One region of the Mesorhizobium sp. B2-4-1 genome, then DNA from elsewhere that is predicted to be linked to it. Evidence: riboswitches for the same ligand, from Rfam matches in the RefSeq annotation. Region 1 holds a riboswitch; the other holds the start of a gene.
The links. Region 1 has a riboswitch for cobalamin ahead of FJ949_RS10175 (CbtB domain-containing protein). Riboswitches for the same ligand answer to the same signal wherever they lie in the genome.

Region 1 (7,703 bases):
CCAATCTCCGGCTATGGGGCGAGAATGCGGGAATATTATTCGATCACCGAGCTGACGCGCGAATTCGACGTGTCGACGCGGACGCTGCGGTTCTACGAGGACGAGGGACTGGTGCAGCCGGTGCGGCGGGGCCGCACGCGGCTGTTTCGTCCATCCGACCGACACCTGATCCGGCAGATCATGCGCGGAAAACGGCTCGGCTTCTCGATCAACGAGATCCGCGAAATCATCCAGATGTACAAGGAACCGCCCGGCGAGGTCGGCCAGCTCAAGCTGATGATCAAGCGCATCGAGGAAAAGCGCGAGGATCTGAGGCAAAAGCGCCGCGACCTCGAGGAGACATTGGCCGAACTCGACCAGGCCGAGGAATCCTGCGTTGAGCGGCTGGTGGAGCTCGGGGTTAATACGTAGCGGCCTTCCAGGCAGGACAATCGCTTTAGAGTCGGCGCCGCCCCTCATCGCCCTGCCGGGCACTTCTCCCCGTATAGTGACGGGGAGAAGGGGGCTGACCGTGATCTCGGTCTCTTTCCTGCAACGCTGGTGGCTGGCGAAACCGCTGATGACAGCGCCCCTCTCCCCGTCACTATACGGGGAGAGGATGCCGGCAGGCAGGTGAGGGGCGGCGCCGACATCGACAAATTGTTGGTCTCCGCCACAAATCGGAAACCGTTATCTTCCCGATATGGCTCTGGCAGCCGGCGTTCAGATGCTCAAATCCAGCGCCGCACTCTTTTGGCATAGTCGCGGTATTTTTTGCCGAACTTTGCCGACAGCATCTTTTCTTCCTTTTCCACCGCGACCTTCTGCGTGACGAAGGCGGCGACGAAGGCGAGCGGCAGGAACCAGACCATCCCGGAGATGAAGGCAACGCCGATCAACAGCAGCGTGTTGGCGAGGTACATCGGATTGCGGGTGATGCCGAAAGGACCCGTGGTGACCAAATGGTCCGGCACGGCGTTGGGGTTGAGCGTGGTCTTGGCCCGCGTCATGGTGCGGATGGCGGTGAACCAGAGTGCGGCGACGCCGAACAGCGCCACCCAGCCGGCCGCGTAGAGGAGGTCGCCCAGGAGGTCGCCGATCCAGGGCAGGGGAAAAAGCAAGCCGAGCGCGATGCTGATGGCGATGGCGGCGATATAGATCAGCGGCGGCCATGGTATTAGCCCAGGTTTGGGCAGGGTCTCGGTCATTCGACACCTTCCTCCGTCATCTTGCTGTCGGTCTGGGCCGTGCAGGTGCCGGCGAGATCCGCCAGATGCGCTCTCCATTCGGCGGTCTGGTCGTTCTTGTAGAGCCGATCAAGCGTTGCCTCGCCCTCCAGCGTGTCCAGCATGCACCCACAATAGCTCGAACAGAACTTGCTGTCGCGCTGCTGCTCGCACGAGATCTGGCAGGTCTTGAGAAAGTTCACCTGCGGGGTTTCGACCTTGGCCGGCATTACTTGCGAGAACAACCAGACACTGCCGATCAGCAGCGGCTGGTGAATCAGGTAGAAGGCCAGGCTGTGCCGGCCGATGAAGCCCAGCGGGTTGGACCAGCGCCCGGGTGCCACATCCGCCAGGCGCGCCAAGGCGCCGAAGCCGGAGGCAAGCTTGGTCGCTCCGAGGCCCACAAGCACCGCACCGAACCACGGGAACAGCGGGACATAGTCGTTGGAGTGTGGGTTGACCGCGGAAAGGCCGACCCACCACAGCCAGGGGTGATCGAACGATTCCAGCCGAAAATAGAAGGGAATGGCGATGACCGCCGCGGCGATCGGCAGTGTGAGCAGCGCCGGCAGGCGCAGGAATGCCAGCCCGAGCAGGCTCGCCAGCGCGATCTGGTGCAGGATGCCGAAGAAGATCCACCCGTCCGGCGTGGCGATACGGGTGGCGACCGAAATGGCGATCGCCGCTCCGACGACCATGGCGAAGCGTCTCCAGAAGCCGTTCCAGCGGATCTCTTTGCCATGGGCGAGATACAGGCTGACGCCGACCAGGAACAGGAAGGTCGAGGCGATGCAGCGAGCATAGAACTTCCACCAGCCGAAGGCGGTCAGGCCGGGATCGGTGTAGCCGAAGAATTCCAGGTCCCAAGTGAAATGGTAGCTCGCCATGGCGACCAGCGCGATGCCGCGCAGCATGTCGATGGCGACGATTCGCTTGGTCTTCGGCAACTCCGCTGTGGGCATGGTCGGCGTCTGGATGCTCATGGTCTCGCGATCTGATTCAGCCCCGCACGAGGACTATCACGGTTACGCCGGACAAAAGAAGGCCGTGAGCTTCGATACGGACGATCAGCCGGCGCTGCATCAGGCACCCCTTTAGGCCAGCACCGGAAAGCCTTTGACCGGCTTCGTTTTAACCGGGGCACGTCGGTTTCCTGTTACCGGTCGCGAAATGATGGCCGCAGATTTGGCTGGTGATTCTGCTTTGGGGAAGCAATGTCCACGCATGTGCGCCATCCGATCTGGCTACCGGCCCTCAAGGCCGCGGATGCCCGCACCTTCGCCTCGCTCTACGCGGTCGAATCCTTCGCTCGCGCCACGGTGTCGAGCGTCATCCCGATCCAGGCCTACGAGATCCTCCACAACGAGCAGATCGTCTCGATCCTCTACACCATAGTGGCGATGCTCGGCCTGTCGGTGACCCTGTTCATGCCGATGCTGATCCAGCGCTTCGCGCGGCGCTGGGTCTACACGGCGGGCGCCTGCCTGCTGGCGATCGGCTCGCTGTTCTTCGTCACGCATACGCTCGCAGGGCAATTGGCCGGCATGCTGTGCCGTGTCATGGGCGCCAGTGCGCTGTCGATCACGCTCAACCTCTACATCATGGACCACATCCGCAAGACCGATTTCATGCAGGCCGAATCGCTGCGCATGGCGTGGTCGATGTTTGCCTGGACGGGTGGGCCGACGCTCGGCATCTTTCTCTACACACGCTTCGGCATCTATGCCGCGCATGGCGCGGTCGCCGTATTCGCCTTGGCCCTGCTGGCGTTGTTCTGGACCTACCGGCTCGGCGACAATCCCTCGATCCGGCCGGGCAAGACGCGCCCGGTCAACCCGCTAGCCAATATCGGCCGCTTCGTCGCGCAGCCGAGGCTGAGGCTGGCCTGGCTGATCGCCTTCGGCCGCTCCTGCTTCTGGACGACATTTTTCGTCTATGGCCCGCTGTTCATGGTCATCACCGGTGAGGGCGAACTTGCCGGCGGCATTCTGGTTTCGGCAGGCAACGCGCTTTTGTTCATGGCGATTTTCTGGGGCAAGGCCGGCAAGCGCTTCGGCGGCCGCAGGACCATGACTTTTGCCTATTTCGCCATGTCGGTGGTGCTGCTGGCGGCGGGTGCCGTCGGCGAAAGCGCGCCGCTCGTCACCGGCGCCTTCCTGCTGTGCGGCGCCTTCTTCACCATCGCGCTCGACGCGCTGGGCTCGACCGCCTTCATGCGCTCGGTCCGCTCTTATGAGCGGGCGCAGATGGCTGCGGTCTACCGCACTTATCTCGACTTTTCCGAACTGACGCCGCCGCTGGTCTACTCGGTGGTGCTGGCCTTTTTCGGACTGGGCTCGGTTTTCGTCACGCTCGGCCTGCTTGCGGCGGTCTGCGGTTATGTCACCTGGCGGTATCTGCCGAAGTCGCTGTGAAGCTTACGGCACAAGCGCAGCATGTCGTTCGCGTACCCAATCGTGGAAGCGGTGGAGGTCGTACTCCTCCGGCATCAGCACGCCGGCCTTATGGCGCATGGAGCGCAGCCCTTTCTGGTTGACCTCGCAGATCGCGGCATCCTCCTCCAGCACCTGGGTGCCGAATCCGACGATGTTGTCGATGTCGGTGGCGGCGAGCGCGTCGGGCGCGAACAGCCATTCGGCGGTCAATTCGGTCTGCTCGGGGCCAAGCGGCACCAGCCGTACGGACCTGACATAGTCGACGTGGCCGACGATGAACATCGAGGGCAGGCTGGTGGCGTAGGTCTGGCCGGCGGCGTGCTCGGCCGGCGTCAGGCCCGAAAAGACCGGCCCATGCGCCTGGCCGTCACGTGACCATGTTTCGGCACCCGCCCGCAGCCCGCCGGAAAATTCCGGCGCGTCATTGTCGGCATGGCGGGTCCATTCGGGGTCGTCATGCCGGCCCATCAGGCCGCGGCCGTAGATCGGCACCAGCCGCGACAGGTCCTTGTGGACGCCGGGGCAATGCAGGCATTCGTTGAAGTTTTCCCAGAAGATCTTCCAGTTGCAGTTCATCACCTTGCGCAGCACATGGCCCGATACCAGCGATTCCAGCGGCCAGTTGCCGAGATCGCCGGAGGCCGGGTCGAAGGATGAGTGCGCCGAGCCGGCGGCATCTTCCGCGAGATTGACGAAGACGAAGCCGCGCCAGACCGACAGCGCGACGCGATAGAGCGGATGGTCCGCCTTGTCGAAACCTTCGGGCAGCGTTTTCGATGGCACGCGCACGAGATCGCCGCGCAGCGAATAGGACCATGCGTGGTAGGGGCAGGTGATCAGCCGCGCCTTCAGCCGCCCCTCGCGTTCCTGGCAAAGCTGCGAGCCGCGATGCCGGCAGGTGTTGTGGAAGGCGCGCAGTTCGCCGGTATCGTCACGCAGCACGACGATCTCCTGGGTGCCGACACGGAAGGTGCGGAAAGCCAGCGGTTGGGCGAGATCAGCTTCACGGCAGACGAGCAGCCAGTTCCTGTACCAGATGGCGTCGAGGTCGCGCTGGTAGGCCGCCGCATCCCAATAGGCCGAGGACGGCAATGTCGGCTCGGCCCGGGTGAGGCCGTTATAGGGGGCGTGCTGGCTCCGGACGGGCTGCATGGCTGGCCTCCTGTGAGGATGGCAGCCGACACCCGGCCACGGAAATTGTCAATTGCAGCGGAGCAAGCGGCCGGACGGCGCTAAAGCGCTTGTCGCCGTCGGAATTTGGTTTGCCGGATGCGGCGATTTTCCCTATAGTCACCTTCGTCGTCGGTTCCGATTGGAGCCAAGAGGGAATGCGGTGCGGGCAGATTTGTTGCCCAATGCCGTGGCTGCCCCCGCAACTGTGTGCGGTAGTCCTCTCCATATGCCACTGAAGATTTTCTTCGGGAAGGTGGGGAAGGGCGCTGATCCGCGAGCCAGGAGACCTGCCGGCGACAGGAAACTGACTTCGATGCCCTCGGGTGGAGGGTGAAAGGACAAGACATGAATACCGCTTCCGTCTCCCTCGGCGCCTCCATCTCCTCGCAGTCGCGCCTCCTGCAGCTCGCGCTCGCGGCGCTGCTCGGCGTTTTCGTCGTAGGCTTTGTCGGTTTCTCGCATATCGACGCGGTCCACAATGCCGCGCACGACTATCGCCACTCGATGGCGTTTCCCTGCCACTGATAGGGATTTGACATCATGAACCTGTTTCGCAACGTCGTGTTCATCGCGGCGATCGCAGGGCTCGTGGCCGGTGTCGTTCTCGCCTGCATGCAGGCCTATGCCACCGTGCCGTTGATCCTGAAGGCGGAAGTCTACGAACAGGCCGGCGGCGGCCACCACCACGACCATACCGCACCGGCCCCGACCGACAACAACGCCATGAACTCTGCCGCCCCGGCGGGCAATGCCATGAGTTCCGCCGCGCCGGCAGCCGCTGAAGCTGTTCCGGCTGAAGAGGAAGGCTGGGCGCCGGCCGACGGCTTCGAGCGTTTCGCTTTCAGCGTGCTTGCCAACATCGTCACCGGCATCGGCTTCGCGCTGGTCCTGGTCGCGGTTTCGGAATTCGCCGGCGGCATCGGCAACTGGCGCCAGGGCGTGTTCTGGGGACTGGCCGGCTTTGCCGTGTTCACGCTGGCGCCGGGCCTCGGCCTGCCGCCGGAACTGCCGGCCATGCCTGCCGCCGAGCTTCTGCCACGCCAGATCTGGTGGACGGCGACGGTGGCGGCGACGGCGATCGGCCTTGCCCTGATCGCCTTCCGCAAATCACTGCCGCTGGCGATTCTGGGTGTGGTGTTGATCGTCGCGCCGCATATCGTCGGCGCGCCGCAGCCCGACAGTTTCGAGACGCCGATCCCGGAAGGCCTGCACCATCAGTTCGTGGTGGCGGTGACAGTGACGAACCTGGTGTTCTGGCTCGTGCTGGGCGCTGTCGTCGGCGTGGTGCGTGGACGCTTCACCGGCAGCGCGACGGGCCTGCGCGACAGCTTTGCCTGATCGCGGAAGACTGACCTTCATCATCGGCGGTGCGCGCTCCGGCAAGAGCGCGCACGCCGAAACGCTGATGACCGCCTTGCCTTCGCCATGGGCCTACATCGCCACGGCGCAACCTTATGACGACGAGATGCGGCAGCGCATCGCGTTGCACCGGTCGCGGCGCGGCGAGGGCTGGACGACCATCGATGCACCGCTAGACCTTGTCGGTGCACTCGAGACCCTACCGGAGGACCAGCCGGTGCTTGTCGACTGCCTGACGCTGTGGCTGACCAACCACATGCTGGCCGAACATGATGTAGAGGGCGTATGCCGGCGGCTGGCTGACATGCTGTCGCGGCCGCGCGGACCCTGGTTTGTTGTATCCAACGAGGTCGGGCAAGGCATCGTGCCGGACAATGCGCTGGGGCGCCGGTTCCGCGACGCCGCCGGCCGGCTCAACCAGCAGGTCGCGGCGATTGCCGAGACCGTGCTTTTGATGGTGGCGGGGCTGCCGCTCAAGGTGAAGTGACATGACCGACATCGACGAAAAGGACGAAGAGCGCCACCGCGCCAAGATGGCCAAGCGCAAGGCGGTCCAAGACGCCGAGGTGGCGAGCAAGACGGTCGAAAAGGGGCTGCTGATCGTCAACACCGGCCCGGGCAAAGGCAAGACCACGGCTGCCTTTGGCCTGGCGCTGCGGATGCTCGGCTACGGCAAGCGCGTCGGCGTCGTCCAGTTCATCAAGGGCAAATGGCATACGGGTGAGAAGGAGGCCTTCGCCGCCTTCGGCGACCGCGTCGTCTGGCACGCGATGGGCGAGGGGTTCACCTGGGAGACACAGGATCTGAAGCGCGACATCGCGGCGGCCGAGGCCGCCTGGGCCAAGGCGCTGGAGCTGATGGCCGATCCGTCGATCAGTCTCGTCGTGCTCGACGAACTCAACATCGCGCTGCGTTACGAGTATCTCGATCTGGACAAGGTGGTTGCCGCGCTGAAAGCGCGCCGCGAGGGCCTGCATGTCGTCGTCACCGGTCGCAACGCCAAGCCGGCGCTGGTCGAGGCGGCCGACCTGGTGACCGAGATGGGGCTGACCAAACACCATTTCGCGGCGGGCGTGAAGGCGCAGCAGGGGGTGGAGTTTTGAGAGCTGTTGTCCCCTTTTGTGGATGAGCATTCAAGTCTGGTCGCCAAACGCTTCCAGCAGGGCTCACTTCCTTTCCCTCCGGAGGGGGGAAAGGTGGCGCTGCGAAGCAGCGACGGATTGGGGAAAGGCGGTGATCGAACGCGCGGTCCGCAGACAGGCAGGCGCAACCCGGCGGGTGCGAGAAACGCGACTGCCGAGCTCGTCGACCCCCACTCCGTCTCGGCTTCGCCGAGCCACCTCTCCCCCGATCGACGGGGGAGAGGAAAGGCGCGAACCTGTTGCAGCCCGGCTCCCTTCCTCCCCTTCGGGAGAGAACTCACGGGGGGTGAGATCATGCCAGAATGACGATCGCCGAAACCACGCCGAACAGGGCAATCAGCAAATAATCGGCGACGCGGTAGAGTTTCAGCGCCCGCCTTATGTCGATG
Region 2 (7,703 bases), on a different contig from region 1:
GTCCGACCACCTCGCCGCGGTCGACGCTGAGATTGACCCCGCCAAGCGCGTAAACCTGGCCGTAGGATTTCGTGATGTCGCGCAGTTCGATGATGCGTTCGGCCATCGGGTCCTCGCTTGCTTGTCGCATGCCGGGCCTCGCCGGCGGTCCCGCCGGCCGGGCCTGAGCCCCCGGCCGGCGGCTTGGGAGGTCAGCGCAGTGCCTGCTTGGCCAGTTCGGCGACGATCTTGTAATTCTCAGGCGTGACGAAGCCGGCGCCGGTATCGACATTCATCGGTGCCAGCCCCAGCACCACTTGCTGGCAGAGGCTGAGGATCGGCAGATAGCCCTGCATGAACGGCTGCTGGTCGGCGGTCAGTTGCACCCAGCCGCCCTTGAAGGCTTCCACGATCTGCGGGCTGGTGTCGAAGCCGAAATTGAAGATGTCGCCCGGCTTCCGGCCCGCCGCCGTCATATAGGTCTGGACGTTGCCGAGCATCTGTCCGCCGGGGTAGCCGACGGCCTTCACGCCGGGGTTGTTGAGCAAGGCGGCGGTGATCACCGGGATCGCCAGATTCGGATCGGCTGCCCATTCGGTTGCGGAATTGATTTGAACGACATCGATGCCGGCCTCTTTCAAGGCGGAGACGGTTCCTCGCTCGCGGGCGCCGCGGCTCTCGTTCTCGAACGGGCCGATCATGATCGCCTTGTCACCGGCCTTGAGCTTGGCCAGCTTGAAGGCTTCCGCGCCGAGCGCGCGGCCCTGCTGTTCCTGCTGCGCGCCGACATAGCCGCCGCCGAAGGCCGTCACCACCGTCGGCACCGGCACGTTCTGGTACATCATCTTGATGCCGTCCTTATGCGCCTGTTCGGCCAGCGGCATGATGGCGGCGTCGCCGGGGTGGCCCATCATGGCAATACCGTTGGGCTTGACGGCGACCGCCTCGCGCAGCTGCTGGACCATTTTTTCGATGTCCCAGCCTGAGAAGATGTAATCCACTTTCGGTCCGAGATCGGCCGCAGCCTGCCTGGCGCCATTGTAGACAATGGTGCCGAAAGCGTCGCCCTCGGCGCCGCCGACGAAGAAACGGATGTGGACGTCCTTGCACCATTGCGCGTCGAGCGCCTGTGCCGGCAAGGTGGAGATGGCGGCGGCGAGCGCCGTGGCGGTCGCCACCACGGTCGTGCGCAGAAGTGTCGTTCTCTTGGCGATGCTCATGCACGTTCCTCCCTTTTGTCCTCGCGAGCGAGGGTTTCGACATCTGCTTCGGCAATCCCGTCCGGCTCCTCCCGCCGGCCAATCCTCACGTCGGGTTCGGCAGGTAGCTCAGGCCTCCCCTGCATTGCTGGAGGTATTCCAGCGCGCGGACCTGGCCTGTCATTTCAAGATCGTCGCGATAGACCGGGTCGTGCCAACCTTCGATGTCGATGGCGCCCTTGTATCCGGCCAGCCGCAATTCGCTGATCACCCGCGTCCAGTCGCTGTCGCCGAAGCCGGGCGTGCGCATCTGCACGAAGGGCAGGCGGCCGAAGACGCCGTGCTCGCGTATGACATCCCAGCGCACCGTCGCGTCCTTGCCGTGGACATGGAAGATGCGATGCGCCCATTTGCGGATCTGCGGGATCGGGTCGATCAGATAGACCAACTGATGGCAGGGCTCCCATTCCAGACCCAGATTCTCATCCGGCAATTCGTTGAACATCAGTTCCCAGGCGTCCGGATTATGGGCGATGTTCCAGTCGCCGGCGGCCCAGTTGCCATCCATGGCGCAATTCTCGAAGGCGATGCGCACGCCCTTGTCGGCCGCGCGTTTGGCCAATTCGCCCCAGACTTCGCGGTAGCGCGGCAGGCTGTCGGTCAGCGGCTTGCCGCGGATGCGGCCGGTAAAACCGCTGACCAGATTGGTGCCGAACAGATGCGCGCTGTCGATCGCCGTTTCCCAGGCCTTGAGCACGCCGCGGTCGGTGTCGCCGCTCTCGAGTGGATTGCCGAACACGCCGATCGAGCTGACGCTGACATCGGCATCGCCGATCGCGTCGCGGATCTCGCCGGCGAGCCGCCCCAGGTCCTTGCCGCCCAGCGTCTGCCAGAAGAAGGGCTGGACGCTCTCGAAACCGAGCGGCAGGATCTGCCTGACATAGGCGGCCGGGTCTTCGAGATTGGCCCGCACCATGGTGCCGATCCTGATGTCGAGAAGCGGGTCCGCCATGGTCATCCTTCCTGCCTGGGGATTTCGATCCGGCGCCCGGTCTCGGCGCTTTCGATCGCCGCGAAAACCATGGCCAGGCTCTTGATATTGTCGGCGCCGCGCGTCTCCGGCTCGGTGCCGGTTTCCACGGCGCGGACGAAATCTTCCATGACGCCGAGATGCCCGCCGATGCGGTCGGCAGGGTCGAGCGGCGGCACCGCTACCGACACGACCTTGTCGAGCAGGCCTTCGCGTTCCGGCAGCACGGCTTCGGCCTTCAACTCGTCATGACCATCCCAGGTCAGGCTGCCGCGTTCGCCGACGATGCGCCAACTGCCTTCCCAACTGGTGCGGAAACCGTCGGCGCACCAACTGCCGCGATAGGTGAACATCTTGCCCTGGCCGAGCTCGAAGGTGGCGCTTGCCGACGATCCCTGCCGGTACCAGGAATTGGCCGGCTCCCATTCCCGGCAATACACTTCGGTCGGCTCGCCATCGACCATGTAGCGGGCGGCGTCGAATGTATGGATCGCCATGTCGAGCAGCAGCACATGGCGCATGCCTTCGCGGAAACCGCCGAAATGCGGCGCAATGAAAAAATCGGCATGGATGCTGGTCGCAGCGCCGATGGCGCCGGAGCCGAGGAAGCGCCGGATGCGCCGGACGTTGGCGACGTAGCGGCGGTTCTGCACCACGGCATGGATGCGCCGGGCGCGCCGCGCATCGTCGATGATGGCGCGCGCATTGTCCGGGCTGTCGGCCAGCGGCTTTTCCGTCAACAGATGACAGCCATGGGCAAAGGCCGAATTCGCCACGGCGCGACGGGCGGCAGGCACGACCACGTCGAACACCGCATCGGGTCTGGTCTGGGAGAGAACGACGTCGAGATCGGTCCCGATCGCGACCCCGGCGAGGTCGTATTCGCGTGCCCGCTGGCGCGCCCTGTCGGCGTCGAGGTCGACGAGACCGACGATCTTGACGGCAGGGGATTGGCTGATGGCCTCGAGCCAGGTTTTGCTCATGGCTCCGCACCCGACCAGGACGACGTGCATCATCCAGCGCTCCTCCGGCCAACCCCTCCTGGCTGGCACCCACGGCAGTCCGTAAATGACTTCCGTAAACGTTTACGATGACACACCCGATGGCATATATTGTCAATCGGATTTGTACCGTCGGCTCTGAAACGCCTTGGCCGCACGACCGGCTGGTGCTAGCCAGAAGCAGGAGGGGGAGGTCTTGGCGTCCAGCATTCACGATCTTGCGCGGCACCTGAACATTTCGATCGGTACAGTCTCGCGCGCGCTTAACGGGCGCGCCGACGTGAACGCCGAGACACGCCAGCGCGTGCTCGAGGCGGCCCGGAAGCTCAATTATTCACCGAACCACTCGGGCAGGAACCTACGCCGCGGCACCACCCATGCCGTGGCTTTCATGCTGCAGCCGCATCCGGGCGACCAGCAGTATGGCGAGCCGTTCTTCATTCCGTTCCTCACCGGACTGCAAGCGACATTGGCCGAGTGCGGGCTGGACCTGATCATCGTCATGGGCGCGCCGGCGGATTATCAACAGGAGCGGCTGCGCCGCGTCGTCGAGACGCGTCGTGCCGATGCCGTCGTACTGGCCTGGACGCGGCGCGAGGACGATCGCATCGACTATCTGAGCAAGGCCGGCTTTCCCTTCGCGACGCTCGGCCGAAGCCGGTCCGGCGACGACAGCTATCCCTCTCTGGATCTGGATTTCGAGAAGGCGGGCGCCGATGCGGTCGACCGGCTGGTTGCGCGTGGCCACCGCCGCATCGCCGCCATCCGGCCGTCGCTTGACCTGAATTTCGGTTATCTGTTTCTGGAGGGTTATTGCAAGGCGCTGCGGCGGCACGGCATCGAAGTCGATCCCGGCCTGATTGTGGACGGTTTTATCAACGAAGCCGGTGGCTACGCGGTGACACCGCAAGTCATGCGGTCGAAGGATCCGCCGACCGCGATTATCTTCAACAACGACTCGATGGCGCTCGGCGGCTGCAAAGCGCTCGCCGAAATGGGGATCAAGCCCGGGCAGGATGTCGCGGTGATCGTCATCGTCGACACGCCGCTCTGCCGTTATTTCTCGCCGGCGCTGACCGGCTTTCGTCCGAGCCTTGACCCGATGGGGCGGCGGCTCGGCGAAATCCTGCTCGCCTCGCTCCCGGCTTTCGCCGGCGCGAAAGGGCCAGAGATCATTCGCGAGGTCTGGCCGCTGGAACTGGTGGCGCGCGATAGTGATTGACCACACGTTTGTATCGTTATAACAGAACATGCATCGACCTTGCCTCGACGCTGCCTGCATCCTAGGCTGCGACTCGTGATGGTCCCCGCGCCGCAAGGCGAGGGGTGAAAAGGGAACATGGTGAGGCCCGATTTTCGGGTCGAAGCCATGGCTGCCCCCGCAACTGTAAGCGGCGAGCAAAATCCGAGAAGCCACTGGCCGGCAAGGCTGGGAAGGCAGGATGGCGCAACGACCCGCGAGCCAGGAGACCTGCCATCTGCATGGGTTGACCGGACGGGGTGTGCCGGGAGGAGACGCGGGGTTCGGTCTTGTCGACCGGTTCAAGCCAGCTTCCTTCCGTCGCCATTTTTGAAAGTGACGGAAGTTGGACGGCTCCATCGATCGCATTCACTGCATTCCCATGCATCGCATCATCGTGTGCACGCTTTGCCGCGATATCGCCACCGAGGTGAATTCAGGCCAGCGTCCGGCAGGATTGGCAAGCAAGACGCTGGCCCGTATTCCGGCAGGCCCTGCAAGGAATTGCCCATGACCGCGCCGCTTCTCGAGGCCCGCGACCTGGCCGCGGCGGCGGATGGCCTGCATCTGGTGCATCCGGTCAGCCTTTCGGTGGCGGCGGGCGACCGTCTCGCCATCATCGGTCCCAACGGCGCCGGCAAGACGACATTGCTGCGCATGCTGTCGGGCATGCTGCGGCCGAGTTCGGGCGAAGTGAAGCTCACCGGGCGCCTGCTGGACAGGATTTCGACCGCCGAGCGGGCGCTGCACATCGCCGTCGTCGGCCAGACCGATCAACCGGATCCACGGCTGGCGGTGATCGATTATGTCGAGCTCGGCCGGGTTCCGCATACCGGCCGCAGGCACAGGAGCGAGGAACGCGACATTGTCGTCGAGGCGCTGCGCCGGACCGGGCTGTTGCCGCTGCTTGGCCGCACCATCGGCTCGCTGTCGGGCGGCGAGCGCCAGCGCGCCCAGCTTGCCCGCGCCATCGCACAGGAGCCGAAGATCCTGTTCCTCGACGAGCCGACCAACCATCTCGACCCGCGGGCGCGCAGCGAGTTGCTCGAACTGGTTGCAGGCCTCGGCATGACCGTGATCGCGGTGCTGCACGATCTGGCGCTGGTGACGCCTTTCGCCACCAGGGTCGCGGTGATGGGCCATGGCCGGTTGCATGTGCTGGCGCCGCCACGCGAAGCACTCACTCAGCAGCTGATCCGCGAGATCTTCGGTGTCGACGTCTTTAGGTTGCGCCACCCGACGGAGGACCGCGAGCTGACGGTGTTCGAGGTTCCGAACCGTGCCGCGCCATCTTCGTGAGCGCAGATCCAATTCCCGTGCAACGAAGGAGCAACATCCGTGAAACGCCTTGCCGTATCTCTTGCCTTCTCCCTGCTGGCCTCTACGGCCTTCGCCTTTCCGGTGACGGTCGACAGCTGCGGCAAGTCGCTGACCTTCGACGCGCCTCCAAAGCGCGCTGTCATTCACGATCTCAACATGGCCGAGATGGCCTTCGCCCTGAAGCTGCAGCCGTCGATCGTCGGCCTGACCGGCATCACCGGATGGTACAAGGTCGGCCCCGAATTCAAGGCCGAGCAAGGCTCGATCCCGGAACTGGCGCCCAAATATCCGACGCTGGAAAACCTGGTCGCTGTCGAGCCCGACTTCTTCTTCGCCGGCTGGTATTACGGCATGAAGCCGGGCGGCGAGGTGACGCCCGATACGCTGGCGCCACACGGCATCAAGACCCTGGTGCTGACGGAAAGCTGCGTCCATCTCGACAAGAACCGGCCTGCCGCTTCGATGGACCTGCTCTATGGCGATGTCGAGAAGCTGGGCAAGATCTTCGGCAAGGAGGCCGAAGCGGATAAGCTCGTCTCCGGCTGGAAGGCGCAGCTCGCCGAAATCGCCGCAAAGGTCGGCGACCGCAGGGGAACGCGCGTCTTCCTCTATGATTCCGGCGAGGACAAGCCGTTCACATCAGGCAAGTTCGCCATTCCCAACGCCATGATTTCCGCGGCCGGCGGCGACAACATCATGGCCGACATGGACACCAGCTGGGGCAACACGGATTGGGAGACGGTGGCCTCGCGCAATCCGCAATTCCTCATCCTGCTCGACTATCAGGATGGCGGCGGCTACCGGAAGCTGCTCGATTTCCTGAAAGCGCATCCGGCAATGAAGGAGATAGACGCGGTCAAGAACGAACGCTTCGTGGCGCTTCGCTATGCCGAACTGACACCCGGACCGGCCAACATCGAAGCGATCGGCAAGATCGCCAGGGCGATGCATCCGGAAGCATTTTAACCGGGAAGATGACTTTGCGGCACAAGGCATTCGTATTGGCCATGATGGCGGCCGCGTCGGCTATGGCCGCGCTCGCGCTGCTATCGATCGCCTATGGTTCGACGATGATCCCGCTGGGCGACGTCGTTGCAGCACTTGGCCATGCGATCGGATTGAAGGGGCATGACGTGTCCGGCCCGGTCGGCAGGATCGTCGTCGACCTCAGATTGCCGCGCACCATCCTGGCCATCTGTCTCGGCGGCGGCCTGGGCGTGGTCGGCGCGCTGTTGCAGACGGTGACGCGCAACGATCTTGCCGATCCGTTCCTGTTCGGTCTCTCGTCGGGAGCCGCCGCCGGCGCTGTCTCCGTCATCACCGTCTTCGGCGACAGTTTCGGGATCTGGACGCTACCGATCGCCGCGTTCACCGGCGGTATTCTGGCGGCTTGCGTTGTGCTTTTGCTGGTTGCGCGGGTGAGGGGACAAGGCCCCGAACGGCTGATCCTCGCCGGACTTGCGGTCTCCTTCATGTTCACCGCATTGACCAATTACCTGGTCTTTGCCGGTGACCAGCGCGCCGCCCATTCGGTGCTGTTCTGGACGATGGGCGGGCTCGGCCTGGCGCGGTGGGACAATATCTGGCTAGGTGCGCTTGGGGCCGGCACGATTGCGGCGTACGGGCTGTGGAATCATCGCCGGCTGGACGCTTTCCTGGCCGGCGAAAATGCCGCCGAAAGTCTTGGCGTGCCGGTGGCGCGAATGCGACGGACGACGTTTCTGGTCGCCGCGTTTTCGACCGCGATCCTGGTTTCGGTCGCCGGCGTCATCGGCTTCGTCGGCCTCATGATCCCGCATCTGTCGCGGCCGCTGGCTGGTCCGCTGCATCTGCGCCTGATCGTAAGTTGCGCGCTGTTCGGGGCGGTCCTGTTGCTGGCAAGCGACCTTCTGGCACGCACATTGCTGCCGCCGCAGGAACTGCCGATCGGCATC

Region 2: linked by a shared signal. The riboswitch ahead of FJ949_RS06435 (ABC transporter ATP-binding protein) and the one ahead of FJ949_RS10175 (CbtB domain-containing protein) in region 1 are both predicted to bind cobalamin.

What each region holds. Positions count from the first base shown of each region.
Region 1 is NZ_VFVN01000003.1:330,164-337,866, forward strand. It holds gene FJ949_RS10145 (MerR family DNA-binding transcriptional regulator) at 25-411, shown strand; gene FJ949_RS10155 (isoprenylcysteine carboxylmethyltransferase family protein) at 711-1,187, opposite strand; gene FJ949_RS10160 (DUF1624 domain-containing protein) at 1,184-2,188, opposite strand; gene FJ949_RS10165 (MFS transporter) at 2,420-3,619, shown strand; gene FJ949_RS10170 (aromatic ring-hydroxylating dioxygenase subunit alpha) at 3,623-4,792, opposite strand; cobalamin riboswitch at 4,927-5,123, shown strand; gene FJ949_RS10175 (CbtB domain-containing protein) at 5,159-5,338, shown strand; gene FJ949_RS10180 (CbtA family protein) at 5,354-6,151, shown strand; gene cobU (bifunctional adenosylcobinamide kinase/adenosylcobinamide-phosphate guanylyltransferase) at 6,144-6,659, shown strand; gene cobO (cob(I)yrinic acid a,c-diamide adenosyltransferase) at 6,661-7,275, shown strand; gene cbiB (adenosylcobinamide-phosphate synthase CbiB) at 7,607-7,703, opposite strand, start outside.
Region 2 is NZ_VFVN01000002.1:372,445-380,147, reverse strand. It holds gene FJ949_RS06460 (ATP-binding cassette domain-containing protein) at 1-106, opposite strand, end outside; gene FJ949_RS06455 (substrate-binding domain-containing protein) at 192-1,199, opposite strand; gene FJ949_RS06450 (sugar phosphate isomerase/epimerase) at 1,285-2,190, opposite strand; gene FJ949_RS06445 (Gfo/Idh/MocA family oxidoreductase) at 2,193-3,224, opposite strand; gene FJ949_RS06440 (LacI family DNA-binding transcriptional regulator) at 3,406-4,431, shown strand; cobalamin riboswitch at 4,494-4,703, shown strand; gene FJ949_RS06435 (ABC transporter ATP-binding protein) at 4,960-5,748, shown strand; gene FJ949_RS06430 (ABC transporter substrate-binding protein) at 5,788-6,735, shown strand; gene FJ949_RS06425 (iron ABC transporter permease) at 6,744-7,703, shown strand, end outside.